3 regions of the Pseudomonas sp. LBUM1662 genome follow, and region 2 is predicted to be linked to each of the others. Evidence: predicted binding sites of a transcription regulator. Region 2 holds the regulator's gene; each other region holds the start of a gene.

Region 1 (4,739 bases), 640 kb from region 2:
ATGGTCACGTTTTCGTACGGTTCGTGCTTCACGCCGTCAACCATACGGATGATCACTTCCGGACGACCAACACCCATTTCGAAGCCTTCGCGACGCATGGTTTCGATCAGTACCGAGAGGTGCAGCTCACCACGGCCGGAGACTTTGAACTTGTCGGCGGTGTCGCCTTCTTCAACGCGCAGGGCAACGTTGTAGAGCAGTTCCTTGTCCAGACGTTCCTTGATGTTACGGGACGTCACGAACTTGCCTTCTTTACCGCAGAAAGGCGAGTCGTTTACCTGGAAGGTCATGGAAACGGTTGGTTCGTCAACGGTCAGCGGCTTCATCGCTTCGACGTTCAGTGGGTCGCACAGAGTGTCGGAGATGAACAGCTGGTCGAAGCCGCTGATGCAGACGATGTCGCCGGCAGCTGCTTCTTCAACGTCGATACGGTGCAGACCGTGGTGACCCATCAGTTTCAGGATACGACCGGTACGCTTCTTGCCGTCGGCGTCGATAGCGACAACCGGAGTGTTCGGCTTGATGCGGCCACGAGCGATACGGCCAACGCCGATAACACCCAGGAAGCTGTTGTAGTCCAGAGCGGAGATCTGCATCTGGAACGGACCTTCACGGTCGACTTTCGGCGCTGGTACGTTGTCGACGATCGACTGGTACAGCGGGGTCATGTCTTCAGCCATGTCGGTGTGTTCCAGACCGGCAATGCCGTTCAGGGCCGAGGCGTAGACGACTTTGAAGTCCAACTGTTCTTCGGTAGCACCGAGGTTGTCGAACAGGTCGAAGATCTGGTCCAGAACCCAGTCCGGACGCGCGCCTGGACGGTCAACCTTGTTGATGACCACGATTGGACGCAGGCCGGCTTCGAAAGCCTTCTTGGTCACGAAACGGGTTTGCGGCATAGGGCCGTCTTGAGCGTCAACCAGCAGCAGAACGGAGTCAACCATCGACATTACGCGTTCAACTTCGCCGCCGAAGTCGGCGTGGCCCGGGGTGTCCACGATGTTGATGTGGTAGCCGTTCCAGTTGATGGCGGTGTTTTTCGCCAGAATGGTAATACCGCGTTCTTTCTCCTGGTCGTTGGAGTCCATCACGCGCTCGTCGTTGAGCTCGTTGCGCTCCAGGGTGCCGGATTGACGCAAGAGTTTGTCTACCAGGGTGGTTTTACCATGGTCAACGTGAGCAATGATGGCGATGTTGCGTAGATTTTCGATCACTTGTGTATCTCGATCAGAGGATTCGGTGTGCTGACAAGTCTTGGCAGCGATTTACAGTAGAGTCAGGCCTTGCCGTTACAGCTTGACGGCAGAGTCGGGGGGCCGGTGACGCAGGCCACAGGCATACAGCCCCGGGCTCTTAGCTCGGTCGATAAACGCGCACATTGGCATGCCCCTCACTGAGCAAATGGTGGGCATGCAGGCGACTCATCACGCCTTTGTCGCAATACAGCAGGTACTGGCGAGTAGGGTCCAGTTCCTTGAAACGAGCGTTCAATGCATAAAACGGCATCGTTTGTACCTCAATGCCATCGAGGCCCAGCGGGTCGTCTTCAGCGGCATCCGGATGACGGATGTCGATGACGATCTGACCAGCCAGCGCTTCGCTGACTTCTTCGATTTGCAAATCCTGGCCCAATTCGTCGATCACGCGATCGATCGGCACCAGCTTGGCGTTCTCGAGCGCACGCTCAAGGACCGCCATGTCGAACTGTTGTTCTTCGTACTCCACGCGCGGACGCTTGGCGTGGGTCTTGGGGTTCACCGAGATGACCCCGCAGTATTCCGGCATGTGCTTGGCGAAGTCGGCAGTGCCGATTTCGTTGGCCAGGTCGATGATGTCCTGCTTGTGACTGGCGATCAGCGGACGCAAGACCAGCTTGTCGGTCACGCAGTCGATCACGGACAGGTTCGGCAGTGTCTGGCTCGACACCTGGGAAATCGCCTCGCCGGTAACCAGCGCTTCGATGTCCAGCCGATCGGCAATACGGGAAGCAGCGCGCAACATCATACGCTTCAAAACTACACCCATATGACTGTTATCGACTTTCCCGAGAATTTCTCCCAGTACTTCCTCGAATGGCACACTCACAAATAACACGCGTTGGGAGCTGCCGTACTTCTTCCAGATGAAGTGCGCGACTTCCATGACGCCCAGTTCATGGGCCCGTCCGCCCAGATTGAAGAAGCAGAAATGGCTCATCAGGCCGCGGCGCATGATCTGGTACGAGGCAACGGTCGAATCGAAGCCGCCGGACATCAGCACAAGCGTCTGTTCCAGGGCACCCAGCGGATATCCGCCGATGCTGTTGTGCTGGCTGTGGATCACGAACAACCGTTTGTCGCGAATTTCGATGCGAACTTCGATTTCCGGCTCTTTCAGCGAGATTCCGGCGGCGCCGCACTGACGACGCAGTTGGCTGCCGACGTATTTCTCGACGTCCATCGAACTGAATTCATGCTTGCCGGCACGCTTGCAGCGCACCGAAAAGATCTTCCCGGCCAGTGCATCACCGAAGTGCTGCTTGCACTTGGCGACGATGTCGTCGAAGTCGCCCAGCGGGTATTCGTCGACTTGCAGGAAATGCGCGATGCCCGGCATGCAGCTCAGGCGCTCGGTCATCTCCTTCAGGGCTTTGGGCTCACTGACGCGGGTTTCCAACTCGAGATTGTCCCACACACCGTTCACCACCACAGCCGGGTCCAGGTCGCGGAGCACGGTACGGATATTTTTGGCCAACTGGCGGATGAAACGCATCCGTACCGGGCGGCTCTTGATGGTGATCTCGGGGAAGACTTTTACGATTAGTTTCATGAAAACAGCGCGCGCTGGGCCAGCCGAAAAAGGGGGGCGCGGATTATAGCGGAAATTGCTCAAGGTTTAACCAGTTAATGTGCAGAAGGTTTTGCGCGCACCAAAACGGGTCATTTAGTGATTTTAACGCTACATTGTAGGGCGAGATTTTCCGCTTACAGACGCTTTGTGCCTTTATAAGCGTGATATTGGGGCAAAAAACCCATGCTGGGGCACTGGCATGCAATTTGCTCCCTTGTGAGGCAGGTTGCCTTGGCAGAGTATTCGCGCCGGCATCACCCACATTCTAAGGGCATCCACTACTAAGCCCGAAGCCACCCGGAGGACACTATGTCGAAGTCGGTTCAACTCATCAAAGATCATGACGTCAAGTGGATTGATCTGCGCTTCACGGACACCAAAGGCACTCAGCACCACGTGACCATGCCGGCTCGCGACGCGCTGGATGAAGCTTTCTTCGAAGAAGGCAAAATGTTCGACGGTTCCTCCATCGCTGGCTGGAAAGGCATCGAAGCTTCCGACATGATCCTGATGCCGGACGACAGCACCGCTGTCCTCGACCCGTTCACTGAAGAGCCGACCCTGATCCTGGTTTGCGACGTGATCGAGCCTTCGACCATGCAAGGCTACGACCGTGACCCACGTGCGATCGCCAAGCGTGCCGAGGAATACCTGAAGTCGACCGGTATCGGTGACACCGTATTCGTGGGTCCAGAGCCTGAATTCTTCATCTTCGACGAAGTGAAGTTCAAGTCCGACATCTCCGGTTCGATGTTCAAGATCTACTCCGAACAAGGTTCGTGGATGTCCGACCAGGACGTGGAAGGCGGCAACAAAGGCCACCGTCCAGGCGTCAAAGGCGGCTACTTCCCGGTTCCGCCGTTCGACCACGACCACGAAATCCGTACCTCCATGTGCAACGCCATGGAAGAGATGGGCCTGGTCATCGAAGTTCACCACCACGAAGTGGCCACTGCCGGCCAGAACGAAATCGGTGTGAAGTTCAACACCCTGGTGGCCAAGGCTGACGAAGTTCAGACCCTGAAGTACTGCGTACACAACGTTGCTGATGCATACGGCCGCACCGCGACCTTCATGCCTAAGCCTCTGTACGGCGACAACGGTTCGGGTATGCACGTTCACCTGTCCATCGCCAAAGATGGCAAGAACACCTTCGCTGGCGAAGGCTATGCCGGCCTGTCCGATACCGCCCTGTACTTCATCGGCGGCATCATCAAGCACGGTAAGGCGCTGAACGGCTTCACCAACCCGTCGACCAACTCCTACAAGCGTCTGGTCCCAGGTTTCGAAGCTCCAGTAATGCTGGCCTACTCGGCTCGCAACCGTTCCGCTTCGATCCGTATTCCTTACGTGTCCAGCCCTCGCGCTCGCCGTATCGAAGCCCGCTTCCCGGATCCAGCAGCCAACCCGTACCTGGGCTTCGCTGCACTGTTGATGGCTGGCCTGGACGGTATCCAGAACAAGATCCACCCAGGCGATGCTGCTGACAAAAACCTGTACGACCTGCCGCCTGAAGAGGCGAAAGAGATCCCACAAGTTTGCGGCAGCCTGAAAGAAGCCCTGGAAGAGCTGGACAAAGGTCGTGCGTTCCTGACCAAAGGCGGCGTGTTCTCCGACGACTTCATCGACGCTTACATCGCTCTGAAAAGCGAAGAAGAAATCAAGGTTCGCACCTTCGTACACCCACTGGAATATGAGCTGTACTACAGCTGCTGATCCGGTAGCGCTGCGGTTCGCGGCGTGACAAAAAGAGGCCTCCTTCGGGAGGCCTTTTTTTGTGCCCGCGATTTAGAAACCAACGCAGAACCAATGTGGGAGCGGGCTTGCTCGCGAATGCAGTGTGTCAGCTTGCATTGATGGTGGCTGACACTCCGCTTTCGCGAGCAAGCCCGCTCCCACAAGGGTTTTGT
Region 2 (4,739 bases):
AACTGCAGACTGCGGGCGACACCAAGCCTGTTCAGGGCTGGGGCGTAACTATCCAGTACCACGCCTCGCAAAACCGCGTTGTGCTGATCGACAAGGCAAAAGTTGTCGACAAGGACAACAACGTTACCCAAGGCGAAAAAATCGTCTACGACACCCAGAAAAAGCTTGCGAGCGCCGGGCGTGCTACGGGCAGCAAGGTCACCGAGGCGCGTCCGCGTATCGACATGGTGATCCAGCCGAAGCCGAAAAACGACGCGAAAAAGGCTCAGTAATGGCAACTCTTAAAGCTCAGCATCTGGCCAAGAGCTACAAGAGCCGCCAGGTCGTGCGTGACGTCAGCCTGTCCATCGACAGCGGTCAAATCGTCGGCCTGCTGGGCCCTAACGGCGCCGGCAAGACCACCTGCTTCTACATGATTGTCGGCCTGGTGCAGGCCGATCAGGGTCGCGTACTGATCGACGATCTGGACGTCAGCCACCAGCCGATGCACGGTCGTGCAAAGGCGGGTATCGGCTATCTTCCGCAAGAAGCGTCGATCTTCCGCAAACTCTCGGTGGCCGATAACATCATGGCCATTCTCGAGACCCGCAAGGAACTCGACAAGGCCGATCGTCGCAAAGAGCTGGAAAGCCTGCTGCAGGAATTCCACATCAGCCACATCCGCGACAACCTCGGCATGAGCCTGTCCGGTGGTGAACGCCGCCGTGTGGAAATCGCCCGGGCACTGGCCACCAACCCGAAATTCATCCTGCTCGACGAACCTTTCGCCGGTGTGGACCCGATTTCGGTGGGCGACATCAAACAGATCATCTACCACCTCAAGGCCAAAGGCATTGGCGTGCTGATCACTGACCACAACGTCCGTGAAACCCTGGATATCTGCGAAACCGCCTACATCGTCAACGATGGACAGCTGATTGCCGAAGGTGACTCCGCCACCATCCTGGCCAACGAACTGGTCAAGGAAGTGTATCTGGGCCACGAGTTCCGCCTGTAAGCGCTGACGTGTCTGGCTGGTTGTCCGAGCGCTTGTCTCGATAAAAAATCAATACTTTTTTATTGTTACAGCGCTCTAGGCAAACGCTGCAGTTTCGGGCATATAATTTGCTTATGTTTGGCGCTCCGGCGCCCTGTAGTGGATGGCGCATGTGCGCCGGCGAATAAGGTGTTAAGCCCCTGCCATGAAACCATCGCTAGTCTTGAGAATGGGCCAGCAGCTGACGATGACACCGCAGCTGCAACAGGCCATCCGCCTGCTCCAATTGTCGACCCTGGACCTGCAACAGGAAATCCAGGAGGCCCTGGAGTCCAATCCGATGCTCGAACGCCAGGAAGAAGGCGACGACTTCGATAACGCCGACCCCTTGGCCGACAAAGCCGAACAGCTCCCCAACGCCGATGTTTCGGAACCCTCCTACCAGGAAACCGCCCCAACGGTGGATAACCTTGAGGAAGGTGACTGGAACGAGCGCATTCCCAACGAATTGCCTGTCGATACCGCCTGGGAAGACGTCTACCAGACCAGCGCCAGCAGCCTGCCGAGCAATGATGACGACGAGTGGGATTTCACCACGCGCACATCGGCCGGCGAGAGCCTGCAAAGCCACCTGTTATGGCAACTGAACCTGGCACCGATGTCCGACACCGATCGCCTGATCGCCGTGACCCTGATCGACTGCATCAACAATCAGGGTTACCTGGACGAAACCCTCGAGGAAATCCTCGAGGCCTTCGATCCGGAGCTGGACATCGAACTGGACGAGATCGAAGCCGTCCTGCACCGCATCCAGCAATTCGAACCGGCCGGCATCGGCGCCCGCAATCTGGGCGAATGCCTGCTGCTGCAACTGCGCCAGCTGCCCGCCAAGACGCCTTGGCTGGCCGAGGCCAAGCGCTTGGTCACCGACTACATCGATTTGCTCGGCAGCCGCGACTACAGCCAGTTGATGCGCCGCATGAAGCTCAAGGAAGATGAACTGCGCCAGGTGATCGAACTGGTCCAGAGCCTCAACCCGCGTCCGGGCTCGCAGATCGAGTCCAGTGAAGCCGAATACGTCGTCCCTGACGTGATCGTGCGCAAGGACAACGAGCGCTGGCTGGTCGAGCTGAACCAGGAATCAGTGCCACGCCTGCGGGTCAACGCCCAATACGCCGGTTTCGTGCGCCGCGCCGACACCAGCGCCGACAACACCTTCATGCGCAATCAGTTGCAAGAGGCCCGCTGGTTCATCAAGAGCCTGCAAAGCCGCAACGAAACACTGATGAAAGTGGCCACCCAGATCGTCGAGCATCAGCGCGGCTTCCTGGAATACGGCGACGAAGCGATGAAGCCCCTGGTGCTGCATGACATCGCCGAAGCGGTGGGCATGCACGAGTCGACGATTTCCCGGGTGACCACGCAGAAATTCATGCATACCCCTCGGGGCATATATGAACTGAAATACTTTTTCTCGAGCCATGTCAGCACCTCCGAAGGCGGTGAATGCTCGTCCACAGCGATCCGCGCGATCATCAAAAAACTGGTTGCCGCGGAAAATCAGAAAAAGCCGTTGAGTGACAGCAAGATCGCTGGTTTACTGGAGGCACAAGGCATTCAGGTGGCTCGCCGCACCGTCGCCAAGTACCGCGAATCCCTCGGGATCGCGCCTTCGAGCGAACGCAAGCGGTTGATGTAGAGCCACGCCACAGCGTTCCAGTGGTAGATCATCTGATCTACCGCTTTATGCACTGGCAACGAAGGAGAAGCTGTATGCAAGTCAACATCAGTGGACACCAACTGGAAGTGACCGAACCTCTTCGCACCTACATCGGCGAAAAACTCCAACGATTAGAGAGGCATTTCGACAAGATCACCAACGTGCAGGTCACGATGACGGTCGAAAAGCTCAAGCAGAAAATCGAAGCCACGCTGCATATTCCCGGCAATGAAGTGGTCGCCAACGCGGAGCATACCGATATGTATGCGGCGATCGACGCGCTGACCGACAAGCTCGATAAACAACTCAAAAAGCATAAGGAAAAGACCCAAAGCCTCCTCCAGGGCGCGACCGGTCGTTAACACTCCCAACCCATGATCCGACTTGAAAGCATCCTGACCCCCGGCCGTTCCCTCGTGAACGTGCCGGGCGGCAGCAAAAAGAAAGCCCTCGAGCAAATTGCCAACCTTATCCATAAAGAAGTCCCGGATCTGGAGATGCAAGATGTCTTCGAGGCTCTGATTGCCCGTGAAAAACTCGGTTCGACCGGTTTTGGTAACGGCATCGCCATTCCCCACTGTCGCCTGAAAGGTTGTACGTCGCCTGTCAGCGCGCTGATGCACCTCGACGCCCCCATCGATTTCGACGCCATCGACGGCGCCCCGGTTGACCTGCTGTTCGTTCTGCTGGTCCCGCAAGCCGCTACCGATGCCCACCTGGAACTGTTGCGCCAGATCGCCAGCATGCTCGATCGCAAGGAAGTGCGCGAAAAACTGCGCAGTGCCCCGAGCAATGAAGCCTTGTATCAGGTTGTCCTGGACGAGCAAAACGGTCAGTAATCATGCGCTTGATCATCGTCAGTGGCCGCTCCGGCTCAGGTAAAAGTACCGCCCTCGATGTTCTCGAGGACAACGGCTACTACTGCATCGACAACCTGCCCGCCGGATTGCTGCCGGAACTGGCCGAGCGCGCGCTGATTCATACCGAACTGGCACAGCCGCTGGTTGCCGTCTCCATCGATGCGCGCAACCTGCCGAGTCACCTGTCACGGTTTCCCGAACTGCTGGAAGAAGTCCGCAGTCGGCATATCAAATGCGATGTGCTGTATCTGGATGCCGACGAAGAAACGCTGCTCAAACGCTTTTCGGAAACCCGTCGACGCCACCCTCTGAGTACTCCCCACCGTTCGTTGGCCGAGGCGATTCAAGACGAGACCCAGTTGCTGGGCCCAATCGCCGACCTGGCCGACCTCAAGGTCAACACCACCAACCTGAACCTGTATCAGCTGCGCGATACCATCAAATTGCGTCTGCTGAACCAGCCGGAAGCCGGCACTGCGTTCCTGGTGGAGTCTTTCGGCTTCAAGCGTGGCATGCCGGTGGACGCCGACCTGGTGTTCGACGTGCGCTGCCTGCCCAACCCTTACTGGAAGCCGGAACTGCGCGACCAATCCGGGCTTGATCAACCGGTGGCGGAATACCTGGCGGCACAACCGGATGTCGAAGAGATGTTCCAGGACATTTCCACATACCTGCTCAAATGGTTGCCGCGCTTTGCCGCCAGCAACCGGGCTTATGTCACCATTGCCATTGGCTGCACCGGCGGGCACCACCGCTCCGTCTACCTGACCGAACGTCTGGGCCAGGTTCTGCAACAATCCCTGAAGAACGTCCAGGTTCGCCACCGCGACCTCAGCTAAAGGATTCACATCGCGATGCCTGCTCGGGAAATAGAAATCATCAACAAGCTGGGCCTGCATGCCCGCGCTTCTGCCAAGTTCGTCGGCGTTGCCGGTGAGTACAAGGATTGCACGATCAGAGTAGGTCGGACGCCGGAATCCACGGTCGACGGCAAAAGCATCATGGCAATGATGATGTTGGCGGCGGGCAAAGGCACAAAAATCCACCTGAGCACCGAAGGTGAAAAGGCTGATGAGGCGCTGCAGGCATTGGTGGATTTGATCAACGACTACTTTGGCGAAGGCGAATAAACGGCAAAAGATCGCAGCCTCGTTTCACTCGACAGCTCCTACAGGGATCCGCG
Region 3 (4,739 bases), 1.0 Mb from region 2:
AATGAAACGGAACGCATCGTTGCGCATGATCGTGCCGTAGGACGCGCCACGGAACAGGTGGGAACGTTCCTTGATCCACTCGCAGAAACGGCTCATGCCGTAGCGACTCAAGCCTTGCTCGGCGATCCCGCGAATTTCCAGCCAGGTGGCGTTGATGTTTTCCCACATATCGGCGGTGATTCGCCCACGCACCGCATGGGCACTGGCCCGCGCCGCGCCGAGGCAACTGTAGATGCTCGCCGGGTTGGCCGCGTCCAGGGCAAAGAAATGCAGCAGCCGTTCGGCGTGCAAATCACCGTGGCGCTCAAGGTAATCGTCCAGGGTGCCGGTAATCAGCAGCGGCATGGCCAGTTCGTGCAGACCGTCACCGCGACCATCCTGCGGCATCAGCGACAGCGAATAACTGATGTCGAGCATCCGTGCGAGGTTTTCCGCCCGCTCCAGGTAACGCGACATCCAATACAAATCCGAGGCAGTTCTACTTAACATGGCAAGCTTCCTTCAATCCTCGACCACCCAGGTGTCCTTGGTGCCGCCGCCCTGGGAGGAATTCACCACCAGGGAGCCTTCACGCAGGGCAACACGGGTCAAACCACCGGGTACAACCCGGGTTTCGCGGCCAGACAATACAAACGGACGCAGGTCGATGTGGCGTGGCGCGATGCCGTTTTCGACAAAGGTCGGACAGGTCGACAGGGACAACGTCGGTTGCGCGATATACGCATGAGGCTTGGCTTTGATCCGCGCGCGGAACGACTCGATTTCCGCCGCCGTTGCCGCCGGCCCCACCAGCATTCCGTAACCGCCGGAGCCCTGGGTTTCCTTGACCACCAGGTCGGGAAGATTGGCCAGTACGTGGGAAAGTTCAGAAGGGTTGCGACACTGGAACGTCGGCACGTTTTTCAGGATCGGTTCTTCGTCCAGGTAGAAACGGATCATGTCCGTGACAAATGGATACACCGACTTGTCGTCCGCGACCCCGGTGCCGATGGCATTCGCCAGCACTACATTGCCGGAGCGATAGGACGACAGCAGCCCAGGAACGCCGAGCATCGAGTCCGGGTTGAACGCCAGCGGATCGAGGAATGCATCGTCGAGGCGACGGTAGATCACATCGACGGCTTTCGGCCCGTCCGTGGTGCGCATGAACACCTTGTCGTCACGTACGAACAGGTCCGCGCCCTCGACCAACTCGACGCCCATCTCACGCGCCAGGAAGGCATGCTCGAAAAACGCGCTGTTGAAGCGACCCGGCGTCAGCACCACCACGCTCGGGTTATCGATCGGGCTGGAGCTTTTCAGGGTGTCGAGCAGCAGGTTTGGATAATGGTCGATCGGTGCGATGCGCTGGGCCGAGAACAACTCGGGAAACAGCCGCATCATCATCTTGCGGTCTTCGAGCATGTAGCTCACGCCGCTGGGTGTACGAAGGTTGTCTTCGAGCACGTAGTACGTGCCGTCGCCATCGCGTACCAGGTCGACGCCGGAAATGTGCGAATAGATGTCGCGGTGCAGATCGAGCCCTTGCATCGCCAACTGGTATTGCTCGTTGGCCAGCACTTGCTCGGCCGGGATGATGCCGGCCTTGATGATGCGCTGCTCGTGATAGAGGTCGGCGAGGAACATGTTCAACGCCTTGACTCGCTGGATACAGCCGCGCTCGACAATCCGCCATTCACTGGCGGGGATGCTGCGCGGGATGGTGTCGAAAGGAATCAGGCGCTCTGTGCCCTGCTCATCGCCGTAGAGCGTGAAGGTAATCCCGGCGCGATGAAATAACAGATCGGCCTCGCGTCGCCGTTGTGCCAAGAGCTCGTCAGGCGTCTCGGCCAGCCAACGGGCAAACTCCCGATAATGCGGGCGGACCTGGCCGCCGGCATCGTACATCTCATCAAAATAGGTGCGGATCATGCCGTACTCCTTGTCACCCGGACATCTAGGCTTCGCAAGGCCCGTGCCATCGGCAGAAACGCTTTGTTATCAACCAGTTGGATAATCACGCCATTTGCACCGCACCAATCCTGTGCAGCAAACGCCCCAACCTGATCGCCCCCGCTTCATTGCAAGGCGACGTTGTCGCCTATCACCAGCATAGTCAGAGTTGATTTCACTGCCCGGCCGGCGCTGCGGATAATCCGCGCATCTGCTGTAAAAACGACCAAAACTTCCCTTTAGCCGCCTGCTCAGGCGGTTTTTTTTGCTTTCTTGAAATGTTATGAAGCAAAAACGGGATCAAAAGATCGCAGCCTCGTTGCACTGTAGAAGCTGTCGAGTGCAACGAGGCTGCGATCTTTTGATCTTGATCTTCAAAACCCACAAACGAAAACGGCCAACCCGAAGGTCAGCCGTTGCTGAGCGTTGTCACTGTTCATAAGGTTATGCGAGTAGCCCTCGTATCTCCTGCTTGACGCCCCACCCTTCGATGATGCCGCCCAGAGGCTCGACCACCGCCTCGAAACCCTGCTCGAAGTCGCCGATATCATCGTAGGTGGCATACATGACTTTGCTCAGTTCGAGCGCCCATGCGCCGTCATCGCGCACACTGATCTGCGCGTTCAAGGATTCACCCTTGTATTGCCCTGCCGCCCTGCGTGCCCGCTCCTCGTCCGGGAAAATGGCGTAGAACTCGATGGGATGGAACCGTGAAAAATCGAAACCGCCTTCTTTCATGCGGCGCAACACGCTGCTGCTGATGTCTTCTTGATAGGCTGTGCTCATGAAACGTCCCCCTCAATCATGATGGATAGACTTTCCGTATTCCCGGCACGCGCAACCGATTGGTGCGAGCGATGCGGCAACAACGTTGCCGGTGGGAAGCAAGCATGTAGCTGACAAGACCAGACCTTAGCGATCCGTTCGCTGATCTCGCTTGCAGAGTAGCCCCAAGACAGAGGCGCTGCCAAGGCCTGGATAAGAATGAGACAGGTGTTGTTCAGATTGGCGTGATGCCGAGGATTTGTATGCTGTTCTGGGTCTTGAGACTTTTGACGCTCGCGTCGTCGGTTCGCCCTTCCAGATCATTCAGATCCAGTTCGGCGGCGACAGGAAGGAGCCGGGCCTTGATGAGCTTGGCGGCTTGCTCGTTGTCCGGGCACTCGTCGCACTCAAAGACTTCATCGACTGTTTCACCGTGATCATCCACGAAAGTGATTTTCCACTTTTGCATCAGTGCCTCCTCGAACAAACCCGCAAATGGGCTTACAACCATCTGGACTTTTGGCCTGAGTGATCGTTCAAACGGATTACCGCACGCAGGTATGAAAAATTACTGAAACCTGTAGGAGCGAAGCTTGCTCGCGAAAGCGGTTTATCAGTCAACTTGTGTATTGCCTGATACACCGCTTTCGCGAGCAAGCTTCGCTCCTACAAGGGGTGGTGCGTACAGTTTAGTCGTTGCTTGGCTTGTTGATCGCTTGCAGCACGTATTGCGGCAAGGCGAAGGCGCCGATGTGGATTTCCGGGTTGTAGTAGCGGGTGATGATGCCGCTGCCGGCGAAACGCTGTTGCAGGGTTTCACGGGACAACTTGCGATAAGCCGTGTTGGTCGCGCCCCAGGCAAAGGTCATCGAGCCGCCGATGTAGGTCGGCACCGCGGCCTGATAGAAGTGCCAGTCCGGGAACAGGCTGCGCAAGCGACCGGCCGTGGTTTTGACTTCTTCGATCTGCATGAACGGCGTGCCGTTCTGGGTCACCAGGATGCCGCCTTCGTTCAGGCAGCGACGGCAGGCCTGGTAGAAGTTTTCCGAGAACAGCACTTCACCCGGACCGATCGGGTCGGTGGAGTCGGAAATGATCACGTCGAATTTTTCGGTGGTGGTGGCGACGAAACGCATGCCGTCGTCGATCACCAGGTTCAGGCGCGGATCATCGAACGCACCCTTGGAGTGGTTCGGCAGGAATTCCTTGCACATGTCGACCACGGTGCCGTCGATCTCGACCATGGTGATGTGCTCGATGCTGCGGTGCTTGGCCACTTCACGCAACATGCCGCCGTCGCCGCCACCGATGATCAGCACGCGCTTGGCGGAGCCATGGGCGATGATCGGCACGTGGGTGAGCATCTCGTGGTAGATGAATTCGTCGGCTTCGGTGGTCTGAATCACGCCGTCCAGCGCCATCACGCGGCCCATGCGCGGGTTCTCGAAAATCACCAGGTGCTGGTGTTCGGTGCGCACTTCGTGCAGCAGTTTTTCCATGCGAAAACGTTGGCCGTAGCCTTCGTAGAGGGTTTCCAGGTAGTCGCTGGGGGTGATGTTGCTCATGGGAAGTGCTCCGATGAATGCGGTGGCAACGGACGGTTACCCGCCCATGATGGCCAATCGATCGGCTCGATTAACCGGGAAAGGCGCGCATTCTACGTTGCGGAAGATGACAGGTCGAACCTTCTGACATGCAAGGACCTGTAGGAGCGAGGCTTGCCCGCGAAGAACGATAACGCGGTCTTTCTGTTAAACCGTGTGAACGTTCTTCGCGGGCAAGCCTCGCTCCTACAGGGATCGGTGTTGGGATCAGATCCGGACATTGCCCCGTGGCCCGGCGATGGCCCAGATGATCAGGCCCAGGACCGGCAGCAGCAGGATCAGCAGCACCCAGATGATTTTCATCCCTGTGTCGGCGCCACTTTTGAGTACGTTGATGATTGCCCAGATATCCAGGGCAAGAATGATCAGGCCAATCAGACCGTTGAACGTGGAACCCATGGTGTCGCTCCCTAAGAGTGATATGCACCCTTAGGATAG

The links. The regulator sigma-54, encoded in region 2, starts transcription at its own class of promoters, with help from an activator protein. The targets are predictions, from matches to a motif close to ANTGGCATNNANNTTGCTNT.
Region 1: the regulator sigma-54 is predicted to act here: its motif matches at 3,023-3,042, upstream of glnA (glutamate--ammonia ligase).
Region 3: the regulator sigma-54 is predicted to act here: its motif matches at 1,943-1,962, upstream of ACA049_RS09235 (circularly permuted type 2 ATP-grasp protein).

Annotation. Positions count from the first base shown of each region.
Region 1 covers NZ_CP166793.1:398,794-403,532, reverse strand. The annotation lists gene typA (translational GTPase TypA) at 1-1,214, opposite strand, end outside; gene thiI (tRNA uracil 4-sulfurtransferase ThiI) at 1,354-2,808, opposite strand; gene glnA (glutamate--ammonia ligase) at 3,139-4,545, shown strand.
Region 2 covers NZ_CP166793.1:1,040,893-1,045,631, reverse strand. The annotation lists gene lptA (lipopolysaccharide transport periplasmic protein LptA) at 1-272, shown strand, start outside; gene lptB (LPS export ABC transporter ATP-binding protein) at 272-997, shown strand; gene ACA049_RS04485 (RNA polymerase factor sigma-54) at 1,182-2,675, shown strand; gene hpf (ribosome hibernation-promoting factor, HPF/YfiA family) at 2,750-3,058, shown strand; gene ptsN (PTS IIA-like nitrogen regulatory protein PtsN) at 3,071-3,535, shown strand; gene rapZ (RNase adapter RapZ) at 3,538-4,395, shown strand; gene ACA049_RS04465 (HPr family phosphocarrier protein) at 4,411-4,686, shown strand.
Region 3 covers NZ_CP166793.1:2,038,317-2,043,055, reverse strand. The annotation lists gene ACA049_RS09240 (alpha-E domain-containing protein) at 1-489, opposite strand, end outside; gene ACA049_RS09235 (circularly permuted type 2 ATP-grasp protein) at 502-1,911, opposite strand; gene ACA049_RS09230 (ribonuclease E inhibitor RraB) at 2,377-2,718, opposite strand; gene ACA049_RS09225 (hypothetical protein) at 2,933-3,166, opposite strand; gene speE (polyamine aminopropyltransferase) at 3,387-4,262, opposite strand; gene ACA049_RS09215 (PLDc N-terminal domain-containing protein) at 4,509-4,700, opposite strand.